DNA from 2 places in the Cupriavidus sp. L7L genome. Region 1 is predicted to be linked to the other one. Evidence: riboswitches for the same ligand, from Rfam matches in the RefSeq annotation. Region 1 holds a riboswitch; the other holds the start of a gene.
The links. Region 1 has a riboswitch for glycine ahead of gcvT (glycine cleavage system aminomethyltransferase GcvT). Riboswitches for the same ligand answer to the same signal wherever they lie in the genome.

Region 1 (8,805 bases):
ATGCCTCGTAGTGGATGCCGGCCATCAGGTCGTCGAGCACTTCGGTGGCCGGATCTTTGGCCGCGCGGTCGGCCAGCCGCACCATCGATTCGCAGAACACGCGCAGCGGCTCCAGCTGGCGCGGCTGCAGCTTGCCCTCGATGCCGCCCATCATCGCCGCCTCGAACAACGACACCTTGGCCTGCCCGGCAAACGTGCCCAGCACTTCGAGCGTGGTATTGCCGACGCCGCGGCGCGGCGTGGTGATCGCGCGGATAAAGGCGGGATCGTCGTCGGGATTGGCGATCAGGCGCAGGTAGGCGCAGATGTCCTTGATCTCGGCCTTGTCGAAGAAGCTCTGGCCACCCGACAGCACATAGGGAATGCGCTCGCGCCGCAGGATCTGCTCGAACAGCCGCGCCTGGTGGTTGCCGCGGTACAGGATGGCGTAGTCGCGGAACTGCGCGCGGCGCTCGAACTTGTGCGCCGACAGGCGGAACACCACCGACTCCGCCTCGTGCTCCTCGTCGTTCATCGGGTGGATGGCGATGGGATCGCCCATGCCGTGCTCGCTCCACAGCTTCTTGTCAAAGAGCTTGGGATTGTTGGCGATGACCGCGTTGGCCGCTTCCAGGATGCGCACGGTGGAGCGGTAGTTCTGCTCCAGCTTGATCACCTTGAGGTCGGGGAAGTCGGTCTGCAGCCCGCGCAGGTTGTCCAGCGTGGCGCCGCGCCAGCCGTAGATGGCCTGGTCGTCGTCGCCCACCGCGGTAAAGGCCGGCGCGCGCAGATGCGAGCCCCCCGCCAGCAGCTTGAGCAGCTGGTACTGGCAGGCGTTGGTATCCTGGTACTCGTCGACCAGGAAGTAGCGCAGCCGGTTCTGCCACTTGAGCTGTACCGCTTCGTTGCGCGCGAACAGTTCCGCGGGCAAGCGGATCAGGTCGTCGAAATCCACCGCCTGGTACGCGTTCAGCGTGGCGACGTAGTTGCGGTAGACCAGCGCGGCCTGGTGCTCGTCGGCATTGGCCGCCTGCGCGATCGCGGCCTCGGGGTCGACCATGCCGTTCTTCCACAGCGAGATCGTGCTCTGCACGCCGCGGATCAGCTTCTTGTCGGTGGTGCCGAGCTGCTCCTGGATCAGGCCGAAGCAGTCGTCCGAATCCATGATCGAGAACTGCGGCTTCAGGCCGACGTGTTCCGCCTCCATGCGCAGAATCTGCACGCCCAGCGAGTGGAAGGTACAGACTGTGAGCTGCCTGAGCGGGATGCGCTTGCCCTCGCGCGTGGTCTTGCCTTCCATCAGCTTGCCGATGCGTTCCTGCATCTCCTTGGCAGCCTTGTTGGTGAAGGTGACGGCGGCGATATGGCGCGGCTCGAAGCCCTTGTCTTCGATCAGGTGCGCGATCTTCTGCGTGATCACGCGGGTCTTGCCCGAGCCCGCCCCGGCAAGGACGAGGCAGGGTCCGTCCAGATAGCGGACGGCTTCAGATTGGGCGGCGTTGAGGCCGTGGCTCATGCGCGGGAATGCTTGCGTGGGGTGGTCGGGACGGCGTCGCGCCCTGTACACCACATGGGGCGGCGCCGGACGCAAAGCTAATCATGTTAACACGCTGGGCCGGCCCTGATCAGTCAGCGGGAACCGCTTTTTCCGGGGGCGGGGACGTTACCGAAGTAACACTTGGTAAGTCCCAAAACCGGGCGTCCGGGCCCTCCTCTAACCAGTATGGCGGGATGGCAGACCTGCGTCCCGAACGTACTCAAAGTTACTTTCGGAGCCCATCATGAAAATGCTACGAGCCTTTTCCAAAGCGACGATGGCCGGCATAGCCGTTGCGGCCCTGGCCACCGGCTGTGCCGACATGACACCGAAGCAGCGCAACACGGTCATTGGTGCCGGCGTGGGCGCGGCCGGCGGTGCTGCGTTGACGCACGGTAGTGCCGCAGGCACGCTGGGCGGTGCCGCCCTGGGCGGCGTGGTCGGTAACGTAATGACCGACGACCATCGCCGTTGATAGGGCGAATGGCTGCTGGCGGGGGGCGCCTGCCGCGTTGACAAAGGCAGGGCCCTCCCGTACATTGCGCGCATCCGACCGGGAGAGCGCGCATATCTGCGCCGCCGAAGGGGTATCACCCGAAAACTCTCAGGCACCACGGACCGCTCGGATCGGCATGCAACATGCACACGATGCATGCCGCACTCTGGAGAGCGGCACCCGCCATTCGTGGCGAGCGTGCCCACCGAAGGGGCGCGCGAGGACGGGATTCAACGAATCCGCCTCGTAATCTCTCAGGTATCGAGGACAGAGGGGTCATCCGCCGCAGCGGATTGCTTGGCCATTGGCATAGCGATCGTTGCGGCGGGTGGCCCTTTTTTGTTTTCGCAACCCGACATTGCCCCCGAGGATTCCATGACGCTCCAGGCCACGCCCCTCAACGCCATCCACCGCGCCCTCGGCGCCCGCATGGTCGACTTCGGCGGCTGGGACATGCCGGTCAACTACGGCTCCCAGATCGAAGAACACAACGCCGTGCGCACCGACGCCGGCATGTTCGACGTGTCGCACATGTGCGTGGTCGATCTCAGCGGCCCCAATACCCGCGCCTTCCTGCGCGGCCTGCTGGCCAACAACGTCGACAAGCTGCAGACGCCGGGCAAGGCGCTGTACTCGTGCATGCTCGACGAAAAAGGCGGCGTGATCGACGACCTGATCGTCTATTTCTTTGCCGAGGACCGTTTCCGCCTGGTGGTCAACGCCAGCACCGCGGTCGGCGATATCGACTGGATCCGTGCGCGCAACGACGCCACCGGCAGCGGCGTGACCATCACCCCGCGCCGTGAAGATGTTGCGCCCGCGGGCGCGCAGCCGCTGGCGATCGTCGCGGTGCAGGGGCCTAACGCCCGCGCCAAGGTGTGGAGTACCTTCCCGTCGACCCAGCCTTCCGATGCGCTCAAGCCGTTCAACGCTGTCGTGGTGCAGGACCCCGCACTTGGCGAAGTCATGGTCGCGCGCACCGGCTACACCGGCGAAGACGGCTTCGAGCTGGTGGTGCCGGTGGCCAGCGTCGCCGGCCTGTGGGAAAAACTGAATGCCGCGGGCGTGCGCCCGGCCGGCCTGGGCGCGCGCGACACGCTGCGCCTGGAAGCCGGCATGAACCTGTATGGCCAGGACATGGATATCAGCACCTCGCCGCTGGACGCGGGCCTGGCCTGGACCGTCGACCTGCAGAGCGAGCGCGACTTCACCGGCAAGGCGGCACTGGCCGCGGCCGGCTCGCGCCAGCAATTCCTCGGCCTGATCCTGCGCGACAAAGGTGGCGTGCTGCGCGCCCACCAGAAGGTCATCACCGCCGCCGGTGACGGCGAAATCACCAGCGGCACCTTCAGCCCCTCGCTGTCGCAATCGATCGCGTTCGCGCGCCTGCCGCAGGGCGTGAACGTCGGCGACACCGTGCAGGTGGAGATCCGCGACCGCAAACTCAACGCGACTGTGGTTAAACTGCCGTTTGTGCGTAATGGCAAGGCACTCGTGAGCTAAGGGAAACATCCGCTCACCCAACGGTCGCCCTCGCCTGCCGGCAGCGTTGCCGGGCAGGCATCACCCAACAAGAAACAGATCTGAATCCGGAGAACCTTCATGAATTTCCCCGCCGACCTCAAATACACCGAGTCGCATGAGTGGGTGCGCGTCGAAGCCGACGGCACGCTCACCATTGGCATCACCGACCACGCACAGGATGCGCTGGGCGACATCGTCTTCCTGGAACTGCCCGAAGTGGGCAAGTCGGTCGGTGCCGGCGACGCGCTGGCAGTGGTGGAATCGGTGAAGGCCGCTTCCGATATCTACGCCCCGGTGGCCGGCGAAGTGATCGCCGTCAACGAAGCCGCCACGGCCGAGCCGGAAAGCGTCAATGCCAATGCCTTCGACGCCTGGCTGTTCAAGCTCAAGCCGGCCAACAGCGACGACGTCAACGGCCTGATGTCGGCCGACGCGTACAAGGCCAGCGTCGGCGCCTGATCGCCCCGCCGGTCCCGCACCCGGGATCGGCACACAGCATTTGCAGCGCCGCGGCACGGCTGACCACCTGCCGCAGCGCTCCCCACGAGGTTCTTGCCAATGAACGCCCCGCTTCCCATGACCGCCGCCCAAGGTAACCGGCCCACGCTGGCCGAACTGGAGGCGCGCGACGCCTTCGCCGCCCGCCACATCGGCCCCGATACCCCCGAACAGCAGCACATGCTGAAGGTGCTCGGCTACGACAGCCGCGCCGCGCTGATCGATGCCGTGATCCCCGCCGCCATCCGCCGCCGCGACGGCATGCCGATGGGCGAGTTCACCGAGCCGCTGAGCGAGGAAGCCGCACTGGCCAAACTGCGCGGCCTGGCGCGCAAGAACCGCGTACTGAAGAGCTTTATCGGCCAGGGCTACTACAACACCGTCACGCCCGCGGTCGTGCTGCGCAATATCTTCGAGAACCCGGCCTGGTACACCGCCTACACGCCCTACCAGCCGGAAATCTCGCAAGGCCGCCTGGAAGCGATGCTGAACTTCCAGCAGATGGTCACCGACCTGACCGGGCTGGATATCGCCAACGCGTCGATGCTCGATGAAGGCACCGCTGCCGCCGAAGCGATGACGCTGCTGCAGCGCGTGAACAAGCACGACTCCAGTATCTTCTTCGTCGCCGACGACGTGCTGCCGCAGACGCTGGAAGTGGTGCGAACGCGCGCGCTGCCGCTGGATATCGAAGTGAAGGTCGGCCCCGCCGCCGACGCCGCTGCTGCAGGCGCCTTCGGCGTGCTGCTGCAGTACCCGGGCGTGAACGGCGACATCAAAGACTACCGCGCCATCGCCGACGCGGTGCACGCCGCCGGGGGCCTGGTGGTGGCTGCCGCCGACCTGCTGGCGCTGACGCTGATCGCCGCGCCGGGCGAATGGGGTGCCGACGTGGCCGTGGGCAACTCGCAGCGCTTCGGCGTGCCGCTGGGCTTTGGCGGCCCGCACGCCGGCTACATGGCGGTGAAGGATGCGTTCAAGCGCTCGATGCCGGGCCGTCTGGTCGGCGTGACCGTCGACGCGCAGGGCAACAAGGCGTATCGCCTGGCGCTGCAGACGCGCGAACAGCATATCCGCCGCGAAAAGGCCACCTCCAACATCTGTACCGCGCAGGTGCTGCTGGCGGTGATGGCGTCGATGTACGCCGTATACCACGGCCCGCAGGGCCTGAAGCGCATCGCGCAGCGCGTGCATCGCCTGGCCGCGACGCTGGCCGCCGGCCTGGAGCAGCTTGGCTTCGTCCGCACCAACGCCACCTTCTTCGACACGCTGACGCTGGAGACCGGCTTCAACACCGAAGCCATCCATGCCGCCGCCACCGCGCGCGGCATCAACCTGCGCCATGCCGGCGCCACGCGCGTCGGCATCTCGCTGGACGAGACCGCCACCCGCGACGACGTGGTTGCGCTGTGGGAAATCTTCACGCAAGGCAAGCCGCTGCCGGCGGGCCTCGATTTCGACAAGCTCGAAGCCGCCATCAATGACGCCTTCCCGGCCGAACTGGCGCGCGCCAGCGAGTACCTGACCCATCCGGTGTTCAATACGCACCACGCCGAGCACGAGATGCTGCGCTACCTGCGCATGCTGGCCGACAAGGACCTGGCGCTGGACCGCACCATGATCCCGCTGGGCTCGTGCACGATGAAGCTGAACGCCACCAGCGAGATGATCCCGGTGACCTGGCCCGAGTTCAGCCAGATCCACCCGTTCGCGCCGCTGGACCAGACCGTGGGCTACCGCGAGATGATCGACCAGCTCGAGGCCATGCTGTGCGCCGCCACCGGCTACGCCGCGGTCAGCCTGCAGCCCAACGCCGGCTCGCAAGGCGAGTACGCGGGCCTGCTGATCATCCATGCGTATCACGCCAGCCGCGGCGAAAGCCATCGCGACATCTGCCTGATCCCGTCGTCGGCGCACGGCACCAACCCGGCGTCGGCGCAGATGGCCGGCATGAAGGTGGTGGTGGTGGCCTGCGACGAGAACGGCAACGTCGACCTGGAAGACCTGGCGAAGAAGGCCGAGCAGCACAGCAAGAACCTGGCTGCGATCATGATCACCTACCCGTCCACGCACGGCGTGTTTGAGCAGGGCGTGCAGCAGATCTGCGAGATCGTGCACAAGCACGGCGGCCAGGTCTATGTCGACGGCGCCAACATGAACGCGATGGTCGGCACCGCCGCGCCGGGCCAGTTTGGCGGCGACGTGTCGCACCTGAACCTGCACAAGACCTTCTGCATCCCGCACGGCGGCGGCGGCCCGGGCGTTGGCCCGGTCGCAGTCGGCGCGCACCTGGCGGATTTCCTGCCCAACCAGGACAGCGTCGGCTACCGCCGCGACGACCGCGGCATCGGCGGCGTGTCGGCGGCACCGTTCGGCTCGGCCAGCATCCTGCCGATCTCGTGGATGTATATCGCGATGATGGGTTCGGCCGGCCTGACCGCCGCCACCGAGAACGCCATCCTGGCGGCCAACTACGTAGCCAAGCGCCTGGCGCCGTACTACCCGGTGCTGTACACCGGCCAGCACGACCTGGTCGCGCACGAGTGCATCCTGGACGTGCGCCCGCTGCAGAAGGAAACCGGCATCAGCAACGAAGACGTGGCCAAGCGCCTGATGGACTACGGCTTCCACGCGCCGACCATGAGCTTCCCGGTGCCGGGCACGCTGATGATCGAGCCGACCGAGTCCGAAGCACTGCATGAGCTGGACCGCTTCATCGACGCGATGATCGCGATCCGCCAGGAAATCGGCCGCGTCGCCGACGGTACTTTCGACCGCGAGGACAACCCGCTCAAGCACGCGCCGCACACCGCCGCGGTGGTGACCGCGAACGAGTGGACCCACAAGTACACGCGCGAGGAAGCCGCCTATCCGGTGGCGTCGCTGCGCACGCAGAAGTACTGGCCGCCGGTCGGCCGTGCCGACAACGTATATGGCGACCGCAACCTGTTCTGCAGCTGCGTGCCGGTCAGCGACTACGTGGTCGACTGACGCACCCCCGGGCCGTGCCATCGCATCTGCGGTAGCTCGGCCGCCGCACTATTCTCAAGATGGCGGGCCCGCCGGCGGCGGTGTCCGTTGCCGTACTTCGACCGCCTGAAAAGAGCCTCTGCAAGGCCACCCCATTGCTGGAGACATTCCGTGGCAGTCAGCGTCTTCGATCTGTTCAAGGTGGGCATCGGCCCGTCGAGCTCGCATACCGTGGGCCCGATGCGCGCGGCCCTGATGTTCGCGCAGGGGCTGGAGCGCGACGGCCTGCTGCCGCAGGTGGCCAGCGTGCGGGTCGAGCTGTACGGCTCGCTCGGCGCCACCGGCAAGGGGCACGGCACCGACAAGGGCGTGATCCTCGGCCTGATGGGCGAGTCTCCCGACACCATCGATCCCGATTCCATCGACACGCGCCTCGCCGCGTTGCGCAAGTCGCGCGAGCTGTCGCTGCTGGGACGCCATATCGTGCCCTTCGTCGAGAAGGAGCACATCGCGTTCTACCGCCGCGAGGCCCTGGCCGAGCATCCCAATGGCATGAAGTTCCATGCCTTCGACAGCAGCGGCGCGAGCCTGCGCGAAGCGCGCTACCTGTCGGTGGGCGGCGGCTTCGTGGTCACGGCCGGTGCGCCCAACACCCAGGTGCTCAACGCCGCGCAGCAGTTGCCGCACCCGTTTCGCAGCGGCAAGGACATGCTGCAGATGGCGCAGGACAGCGGCAAGAGCATTGCGCGGCTGATGCTGGAGAACGAACTGACGTGGCGCAGCGAGCAAGAGGTCATCGACGGCCTGCTGCATATCTGGGACGTGATGCAGGCCTGCGTCGCGCGCGGCTGCCGCACCGATGGCGAACTGCCGGGGCCGTTCAAGGTCAAGCGGCGCGCGCCCGAGTTGTTCCGCAGCCTGACCGAGCGTGCCGAACGCACGCTGTCGGATCCGCTCTCGGTGATGGACTGGGTCAACCTGTACGCCATCGCCGTCAATGAAGAGAACGCGGCGGGCGGCCGCGTGGTGACCGCGCCGACCAATGGCGCGGCCGGCATCATCCCCGCCGTGCTGCATTACTACGACCGCTTCGTGCCGGGCGCGAACCGGCAGGGTGTAGTCGACTTCCTGCTGACAGCGGGCGCGATCGGGCTGCTGTACAAGCTCAACGCGTCGATCTCCGGGGCCGAGGTCGGCTGCCAGGGCGAGGTCGGCGTGGCCTGCTCGATGGCCGCCGGCGCGCTTGCCGCGGTACTCGGCGGCAGCCCGGCGCAGGTGGAGAACGCGGCCGAGATCGGCATGGAGCACAACCTCGGCCTGACCTGCGACCCGGTCGGCGGGCTGGTGCAGATTCCGTGCATCGAGCGCAATGCGATGGCGTCGGTCAAGGCGGTCAACGCGGCGCGCATGGCGCTGCGCGGCGACGGCACGCACTACGTATCGCTCGATTCGGTGATCAAGACCATGCGCGAGACGGGCGCCGACATGAAGACGAAGTACAAGGAAACCGCGCGCGGCGGGCTGGCGGTGAATATCGTCGAGTGCTAAACGCGCGGCGGTTTTCTCCCCTATCACGCGCGCGGGAGAAGGGAGAAATCCGTCGTACATCGTGCATGGTTTGCGGCGTATCATTGCGGCGTTCCCCGACTGCAGAACAAGAGGGCCCGCCATGCAGACCTTCCACCAGCTCTTTGACGATGCCTCGTCAACCTTCACGTACCTGCTGATCGATGCGGAAACGAAGGAGGCGCTGCTGATCGACCCGGTCGACCACCAGCTCGAACGCGACCTGGCTCTGGTC
Region 2 (8,805 bases), on a different contig from region 1:
GGCCGCGGCGTGCTCGCCCAGGTGTTCCAGCAGCATCACCACCGACCAGAACGTGCCGACCGGATTGGCCAGGCCCTTGCCCATGATGTCGAAGGCCGAACCGTGGATCGGCTCGAACATCGACGGATAGCGGCGTTCCGGGTCGATATTGCCGGTTGGGGCGATGCCCAGGCTGCCGGCCAGCGCCGCGGCCAGGTCGCTCAGGATGTCGGCGTGCAGGTTGGTGGCAACGATGGTGTCGAGCGACTTCGGGCGGTTGACCATGCGCGCGGTGGCGGCATCGACCAGTTCCTTGTCCCAGGTGACGTCCGGGAAATCCTTCGCCACCTGCACCGCGACCTCGTCCCACATCACCATGGCGTGGCGCTGCGCGTTGGACTTGGTGATCACCGTCAGCTGCTTGCGCGGACGCGATTGCGCCAGCTTGAAGGCGAAGCGCAGGATGCGTTCGACGCCGACGCGGGTCATCATGCTGACATCGGTGGCGGCCTCGATCGGATGGCCCTGGTGCACGCGGCCGCCGACGCCCGAGTATTCGCCTTCCGAGTTCTCGCGCACGATCACCCAGTTCAGGTCTTCCGGCGCGCAGCGCTTGAGCGGCGCGTCGATGCCCGGCAGGATGCGGGTCGGGCGCACGTTGGCGTACTGGTCGAAGCCCTGGCAGATCTTCAGGCGCAGGCCCCACAGCGTGATGTGGTCGGGGATATGCGGGTCGCCGGCCGAGCCGAACAGGATCGCATCCTTGTCGCGCAGCGCGTCCAGGCCATCGGCGGGCATCATCACGCCGTGCTGGCGGTAGTAGTCTCCGCCCCAGTCGAAGTCTTCGAACTCGAAGCGGAAATCGGCGCCGGCGGCGGCCAGCGCTTCCATCACCTGGCGGCCCGCGGGAATCACTTCCTTGCCGATGCCATCGCCGGGGATGGTCGCGATGCGGTAGGTCTTCATCTCTTGTCTCCTGGTCAGAATCCGTGTGAATCCGTGTGTTTGCACGATTGCGTGGAATGGATTCTGGGCCGTGGACAAGGTTTTGGATCGCTTGTAAAGTTAAACCATTCTTAACCTGAGATTAAAGCTGGCATGGCATCGTCCGCAGGGATCCAGCCGTCGGAACTGGGCTTTTTCACGTCGGTGGCCACCGCCGGCAGCCTGAGCGCGGCCGCGCGCGACCTTGGCATCACAACCGCGGCGGTCAGCAAGCGGCTGGCACAGATGGAGGCGCGAATCGGCATGCCGCTGGTCACGCGCACCACCCGGCGCATGAGCCTGACGCCCGAGGGCGAGGTCTACCTGGAGCACGCGCGGCGCATCCTGAGCGAGATCGAGGACCTGGACCAGCTGCTGACGCGTTCCAAGGGCAAGCCGAGCGGCCTGCTGCGCGTCAATGCCACGCTGGGGTTCGGCCGCATGCACGTGGCGCCGGTGATTTCCGAGTACGTCGCGGCCTATCCCGAAGTCGACGTGCAGCTGCAGCTGTCGGCCGACCCGCCACCGCTGAACGAAGATGCGTTCGACGTCTGCATCCGCTTCGGCCAGCCGCCCGATGCGCGCATCGTGGCGCGCAAGCTGGCGCCCAACCGGCGCCTGCTATGCGCGTCGCCCAAGTACCTGCGCGATCACGGCATCCCCAACACGCCGGCCGACCTGCGCCGCCACAACTGCATCGGCATCCGGCAGGGCAGCGACGCCTATGGCGTGTGGCGCCTGACCACCGGCAAGGGGGCCAAGGCGCGTACCGAAACCGTGCGCGTGCGCGGCAACCTGACCACCAACGACGGCGAGATCGCGGTCAACTGGGCGCTGGAAGGCCACGGCATCCTGATGCGGGCCGAATGGGATATCGAGCGATTCCTGCGCAGCGGACGGTTGGTGCAGGTGTTGCCGCAGTACGCCACGCCGGAGGCCGACATCTACGCGGTCTATCACCAGCGGCATCAGCTGTCGTCGCGGCTCCGGCTGTTCGTCGAGTTCATGGCGGCGAAGTTCAGCGAGTTCGGCGAGCCGGCAAAAGTGCCGGCATGACTGTCGCTGCATGCAGCATTTACAACCCGGCGCTGCCTGGTGCGCCGAAAGCAAGGCCTGCGTGGATGGTGCGTTTCCTGCATGGCGCTGTACTCCACGTGCTGCGTTCCAAACGGACAGGAGGCCACCGCCATGAGCATCTTCAAGGACATCCTCAACAAGCTGCTGGGCCGGGCCAAGCCGGCTGCCACGACTTCGGGCACCCCCGCCGGCACATCCGCCGGCACAGCGGCTGGCACGCCGACCTCGGCAGGCGCGGCACCCGCGCCGTCGAGCCCGTCGCCCGCGTCGGCAGGCGCCACCGCGCCCGCAGGCAGCGCTGGCCAGGCCGCGGCCAAACCCACGCCGCTGTCGGGCGTCGACGTCGAATCCATCATGGACAACCTGGTCAGGGAGAGCGGCCAGACGCTGAACTGGCGCACGTCCATCGTTGACACGATGAAGGCGCTGGGCATCGACAGCAGCCTCGAGCACCGCAAGGAACTGGCGCGCGAGCTGCACTACAGCGGCGACATGAACGATTCCGCCGGGATGAATATCTGGCTGCACAAGCGCCTGATGCAGGAGCTTGCGGCCAACGGCGGCAAGCTGCCGGCGGACTTGTCGTAAGGAAATCCGGGAAGCGTTGGCGGCTGCCTCAGGAAAGGGCCGGCGGCCGCCTCAGCCGCCGATGCCCGCCCAGCGCAGGTGCTTGTCCCAGTCGGCGTCGCCGATCACGCCGGATACGCCCTGCCGCTGGCCGTCGGCCCGATAGAAGTACGTGCGCGGCATCTCCCCCATCCAGTCGGGATCGACCGAATAGCGCAGCCTCTCCTGCGGCTCGTTGCCGAACATCCACGCGTTGCGCGTCAGGTTGACGCGCTTGAGCAGCTGCTGCACCTGCGGCAGCGCGTCGGGCCGGTCCATGGCCAGCGTGACCACGCGCAGGCTGCGATGCTTCGCCTGCAGCTTGCCGATGGCTTCGAAATTACGCTTGCAGTAGACGCAGTCGAGCGACCACACCACCAGCACGAAGGGCTTGCCCTGCTGGCTGGCACTGAGCTGCGCGGCACTGGCGGATTCGAACACCGATACGCGTTCGGCCGCGCGCGCCATGCCGGCGACGCCGAGCGCGATCGCGGTGCCCGCCAGCGCGGCGATGAGTTTGCGACGCAATGTCATGCGCCCTCCTGCGCCAGCGGGAAGACCTGGAAGCCTTCGGCCTCGGTGCGCCACAGCACGTAGGCGCGGCCGCCGTGCTGCAGCAGGTGCGGCTGGTCCGAATCGCGCGCGGTGCCGGCAACCTGGCGCGTCTGCCAGGTCTTGCCGCCGTCCTGCGACAGCATCGCCGAAAGCCGGGTCTGCTGGCCGTCGAACGATTTCCACGCCACCACGATGCGATGGTCGTCGAGCGCGACGATATCGGCATGCTGCGCGCGCGGGTCGTCCAGCGGACGCTGCGCCTGCAGCTTGCCGTCCCGGAAGCGGCCGACCGATACCGTCGGCTTGCCTGCCTTCACGTTGAACCAGACCATGTGCAGCGTGCCGTCCGGCGCCACCGCGGCGCCCGGGCCGTGGTGCGGGCAGGCGTCGATGCGCCAGTCGTCGAAGGTCGCGCGCTGCATCGGCGCGGGCGTGCCGTCGGCGCCGAGCAGTGCCACCGCGTGGTCGCGCGCGTTGGGCGGGAACACGTGGCGCCACAGCGCCAGCATCTTGCCGTCCGGCGTCGGCGCGAGCGCGATGCGGCAGCATTCGCAGGACTGGTCGGCGATCTTGTAATCGCCCTGGAAGCTCTTGCCGTGGTCGGCCGATACCGCGTAGTAGATCGCAGCGCCGGCATAGGGCTGCCTGCGCGCTTCGGCGGCGACCACGTCGCGCTTGTCGATCCAGCTGACGAAGACGCGGCCGGCCGGGTCCACCGCGATCGCGTCGAAGCGGTGCGCGATCTGGTCGCGGTTGGCATGCACGGTCACCGGCGCGGCAAAGGTCTTGCCGCCGTCGGCGGAGCGCGCGAAGCGGATAAAGCCGGTATAGGGCTTGGGCAGCGGCTGGGTCCAGGTGACGTAGATCTCGCCGTCGCGGCCGGTGGCAATCTTGGGCCGGCTGTCGTGGTCAGCAGCCACGGCTTCGGGCACGCGGTTGACGTGCTGCACCGGCCCGAAGCTGCGACCCTGGTCGGCCGACGCGCGCACGGCCACGTGCTGGCCGTCCTTGTAGGCGATCCACAAGCGGCCGTCGCGAGCGAAGGCGGCGCCGGTGCCGAGTTCGCTCATCGCCTTCGGCGCCGCGCTTTGCGCACCGTGGCCGGCATGGTTGCCATGGGACTGCGCCATCGCGGCGAACGCCGTGCAGGCGATCACGCCGGCGGCAAGGAAGCGGAAGCTGCGGGGCAAGCGCTGCAGGGGAATGGTCAGGATCGGACTGGTCACTGCACTCAGAAGGAAAGCTTGGCCTCGGCGTAGAACGTCCGGCCCGGGTACGGGTGGTAGACGAAGTAACGCTGGTCGGTCAGGTTGTCGATGCCAAGCCCGAGCCGCACGTTCCTGGCGGGCTTGTAGGTCACCTTGACGTCGAAGGTCAGGAAACTGCTGGTGCCGCCGAAGGTGTCGGGATTGACGTCGCTGTTATCGAGCGTATTGTACTGCCGCCCCGAATAGGTCATCGCCAGCGTGCCGGCCCATGCCGGCGTGAAGCGGTAGGTGCCGACCAGGTTCGCGCGCCACTGCGGGATGCGATAGAAATACTTGCCCACCGATGCCGGGTTATTGGCATTCTCCAGCGTCTTGGAATGGTTGTACGCGCCGCTGGCCGACAGGTCGAAGCCGCTGATCAGCACGTCGCGCCCGTCGTAGGCAAGCTCGATGCCGCGCGTACGCACGCGGTCCACGTTCTGGAAACTGGTGACGGTGGGGAACACCGTGGTATTGGTCTGGCTGACCAGCGCATCGCGGATGTCGTCTTCATACACCGACACGCGGAAGTACGAACGGTCGACCGTGCGTTCGAAGGTCAGGTCCTTCGAGAACGAGCGCTCCGGCTTCAGGTTGGGATCGTTGTTGATCAGCGAGGTGCCGGTGATGCGGCCCTGGAACAGCTCGGCGACGGTTGGGTAGCGCCAGGCCTGGCCGAGCGACAGCCGGCCCAGCCAGTCCTGACCGATGGCCTTTTCCAGCGCCAGCTTGGGCGACCAGTTGGACTCGCTGCGCACCGGGTAGGCGACATCTACGCCCGGCTGGCTGCGGCTGCCGTCATAGGCGCGCCAGTGCTCCCAGCGCACGCCCGGGATCAGCTTCCAGTCCTCGGCGAAGTACCACGCGTCCTGCGCGTACAGCGCCTGCGTCTCGGTCTTGCCGGCAAAGGCGTTGTTGAACGCGGAGATGGTGGCGGCCTGCCAGTCCGAGGTGTTGTAGGTGGTGTTGCTGAGCCGGTAGTTGTCGTAGTGGTAGCCGAGGGTGACCCAGTGGCCGCCCTTGAGCTGCTGCGGGCGGTAGTCGGCCTTCAGGTCGAGCGTGCGCCAGCCGGTGCCGTCGCCATAGGTCACCGTGCCCGGGCCATTGCCCGCGGTGCTGGCGGTGCGGCTGATGTCCTTGGTGACATCGAACAGCGATGCCACGCCGGAGAAATTCCACCCGGTCTCGTTGCGCGTGCGCAGCGACAGGCCGTAGAGCCAGCGCGCGTCCTCGCCATTGCCCGGCGCAAACGCGTTGGCGGGGATCACGTAGCGGAAGCCGCCGATATTGACCGGGCCGCTCGACACCACGTTGCCGTCGGCATCGCGCAGGTAGCTGCCGGTGGCGCTGGAGCGGTCCTGCTGCCAGTAGGCGGCGGTGAATTGCGCCTGCAGGGTATTGGTGATGTCGTAGCCGAGCTTGAGCTTGAGCTGGTCCTGCACGGTGTGCGTGACGCCCTCGCTGTTGACGCCCATCACGGTGCGGTCGGCGCCGGTCTGGTCCTGGTCGAAGTAGGCGCCCGTCACGGGCTTGTCGGCCGAAGTCGCCCGCACGCTGGAGCGCGCCGCGGTGTAGAAGCTCAGCGGCTGGCTCTTGCTGTCCTGCCGGTCGACGCTGACCAGCCACGAGAACGGCCCGGCGCGGTCGCCCACGTAGGCGTTGGCGTGCACGCCGTTGAAACTGTCGTGCGTGCCGTACAGGTTGAAGCGCTGCGTGAACAGCTGCACGCTGGCATCGCCCTCGAACTTCTGCGGTGTGCGCGTACTGATCAGCACGGTCGCGCCCAGCGAGTTGCCCGGGTACAGCGCCGAATACGGGCCATACAGCACGTCGACGCGCTCGATCTCGGCGGCGTTGACCAGCGACCAGCGCGGCGGGAAGGTGAAATCGGAGCCCAGCAGGTTGGACAGCAGCAGGCCGTCGGCATAGACCAGCCCGCGCGCCGACTGGCGCGAGCTGGTGCTGCGCACCGAGATGATCGAGTTCATATCGCCGATGAAGCGCTTGCGCACGGCGAGGTTGGGCGCGTACTTGAGCGCGTCTTCGGTGTTGACCACGTTGAAGTCCGCCATGCGTGCGGCGCTGATGCCGTAGGCGGGCGATGGCGTATTGGGCGGCGTGGCCGGCGTTTCGCCGCGCCCGGGCTTCGCCGAGACCACGACTTCCTGCAAGGGCTGCGGCGCGCTGACGGGTTCATCCGGCTGGGCGCCGGCGATGCCGGGGCCCATCAGCGCGGCCGACGCGGCCAGCGCAATCCGATTTCTTCTCACTGGAATACCTATTCTGTTCTTCTGGCTCGCCCGACCGGTGCGCCGTATCCGGCTCGTGCTACGGCGCACTTCCTCCGCGTAGCGAGTGCTGACATTCTAGGGGGCGGGTCGGCTTGACGCAGTGCGACATAGCGCCGCGCCGGTACGGAAGCGACTCGCCCCATCCATGCGAACACGCCTGGCTCTATTCGCGTTTACCCGCATATCCACATGCGGCCTTTGTCTCTAGATTTGCGCGGATTGGCGTTCGCGCCAACGTGATGCTGGGAGAGACTGATCCGGCGGCAGCCGCCGCGGACAGCGCCGAAGGAGCAACCGCCCCGGAAACTCTCAGGCAAAAGGACCGGTATCACGCGTCACAGCACTCTGAAGAATGCCGCCATCGTCAGCCGGCATACCGAAGGAGCAAGCGGCCCCCGCCACCGGTACCCCCGGGCACCACCGGCGACTGTCGTGAATCTCTCAGGTCAGGAACAGAGGGGGCGTCCGCCACGCATGTCGCGTGCGGGCTCCCACCCCGACGTTTCTGGACTGCCAGATCATGAAGACAATCGCCGTCATCGGCGGTGGCATCACCGGTGTCACCACGGCCTACGCGCTCGCCCGGCGCGGATTCTCCGTCACCCTGTTCGAGCGCCACCGCTACGCCGCGATGGAAACCTCGTTCGCCAACGGAGGGCAGCTATCCGCCTCCAATGCCGAGGTGTGGACGCACTGGTCCACCATCATCAAGGGCCTGAAGTGGATGCTGCGCAGCGACGCCCCGCTGCTGGTCAACCCGCGCCCGAGCTGGCACAAGCTGAGCTGGTTCGCCGAGTTCATCGCCTCGATCCCGCATTACCGCCGCAACACCATCGAGACCGCGCGCCTGGCCATCGCGGCGCGCGAGCACCTGTTCGCGTGGGCGGCGCAGGAAGGCATCGACTTCGACCACAAGCGCGAAGGCATCCTGCATATCTATCGCGACAAGGCGGGCTTCGAGCACGCGGGCCGCGTCTCGGCGCTGCTGGCGCAGGGCGGGCTGGAGCGCCGCGCGGTAACGCCGGCGGAAATGCGCGCAATCGAGCCGACGCTGGCCGGCACCTACTACGGCGGCTATTTCACCGAAAGCGATTCGACCGGCGACATCCACAAGTTCACCAGCGGCCTGGCCGCCGCCATCGAGCGCATGGGCGTGCACTGCCGCTACGGCGAGGACGTGCGCAAGGTCACCACCGATGGCCGCAGCGCCAGCGTGACCGTGCAGGAAGGCGCGGACAGCGCCACCTCGACCTTCGACGGCGCGGTGATCTGCGCCGGCACCGCCAGCCGCGCGCTGGCCGCCGGGCTGGGCGACCGCGTCAACATCTATCCGGTCAAGGGCTATTCCATCACCGTCAACCTGAACGACGCGGGCAGCCGCACCGCGGCGCCGACCGTCAGCCTGCTCGACGATGAAACCAAGCTGGTCACCAGCCGCCTGGGCGACGACCGCTTCCGCGTGGCCGGCACCGCGGAGTTCAACGGCTTCAACCGCGACATCCGCGCCGACCGCATCCGGCCGCTGGTGGAATGGGTGCAACAGTGCTTCCCCGGCGTCAGCACGCGCAGCGTGGTGCCGTGGGCGGGGCTGCGGCCGATGCTGCCGGATATGCTGCCGCGTGTTGGGCGGGGGCGGGCCCGGTGCGTGTTCTACAACACCGGGCATGGGCACCTTGGCTGGACGCTGTCGGCGGTGACGGCGGATATGGTGGCGGGGGTGGTGGAGCAGGCGCTGGTTGAACCGAAGGTCTCGGGCGTGGGCTCGCTGGGACTTGCCAAGGCTTGAGATTGCCAGTTGAGCGCCTCGCTATTGCCAGCGCTGGCCCTCTCCCCAGCCCCTCCCGCTCGCGGGAGAGGAACGGGGGAGAGGGCGGGAGCCTCCACGGAGTGAAGCGCCACCGCCCGCCGTGAACCGCTCAGGCCGGCGCAAACACCGGCACCGGCGCCCCATCCACGCTGGGCGCGAACCTGACCTTCACCTTCTGCCCGATGCGCACCGCATCGAGATCGCAATCGACGATATGGGTCATCATGGTCACGCCCTCGTCCAGCGTCACATAGGCAAT

Region 2: linked by a shared signal. The riboswitch ahead of E1J61_RS06905 (D-amino acid dehydrogenase) and the one ahead of gcvT (glycine cleavage system aminomethyltransferase GcvT) in region 1 are both predicted to bind glycine.

The regions. Positions count from the first base shown of each region.
Region 1 covers NZ_SMNY01000048.1:127,108-135,912, forward strand. The annotation lists gene E1J61_RS31790 (UvrD-helicase domain-containing protein) at 1-1,495, opposite strand, end outside; gene E1J61_RS31795 (glycine zipper 2TM domain-containing protein) at 1,761-1,991, shown strand; glycine riboswitch at 2,061-2,147, shown strand; glycine riboswitch at 2,169-2,293, shown strand; gene gcvT (glycine cleavage system aminomethyltransferase GcvT) at 2,388-3,515, shown strand; gene gcvH (glycine cleavage system protein GcvH) at 3,615-3,995, shown strand; gene gcvP (aminomethyl-transferring glycine dehydrogenase) at 4,095-7,025, shown strand; gene E1J61_RS31815 (L-serine ammonia-lyase) at 7,176-8,552, shown strand; gene E1J61_RS31820 (MBL fold metallo-hydrolase) at 8,674-8,805, shown strand, end outside.
Region 2 covers NZ_SMNY01000007.1:50,625-59,429, forward strand. The annotation lists gene E1J61_RS06875 (tartrate dehydrogenase) at 1-945, opposite strand, end outside; gene E1J61_RS06880 (LysR family transcriptional regulator) at 1,078-2,019, shown strand; gene E1J61_RS06885 (DUF3597 domain-containing protein) at 2,152-2,628, shown strand; gene E1J61_RS06890 (hypothetical protein) at 2,680-3,180, opposite strand; gene E1J61_RS06895 (sialidase family protein) at 3,177-4,427, opposite strand; gene E1J61_RS06900 (TonB-dependent receptor) at 4,433-6,718, opposite strand; glycine riboswitch at 6,973-7,074, shown strand; glycine riboswitch at 7,075-7,205, shown strand; gene E1J61_RS06905 (D-amino acid dehydrogenase) at 7,260-8,525, shown strand; gene E1J61_RS06910 (Zn-ribbon domain-containing OB-fold protein) at 8,656-8,805, opposite strand, start outside.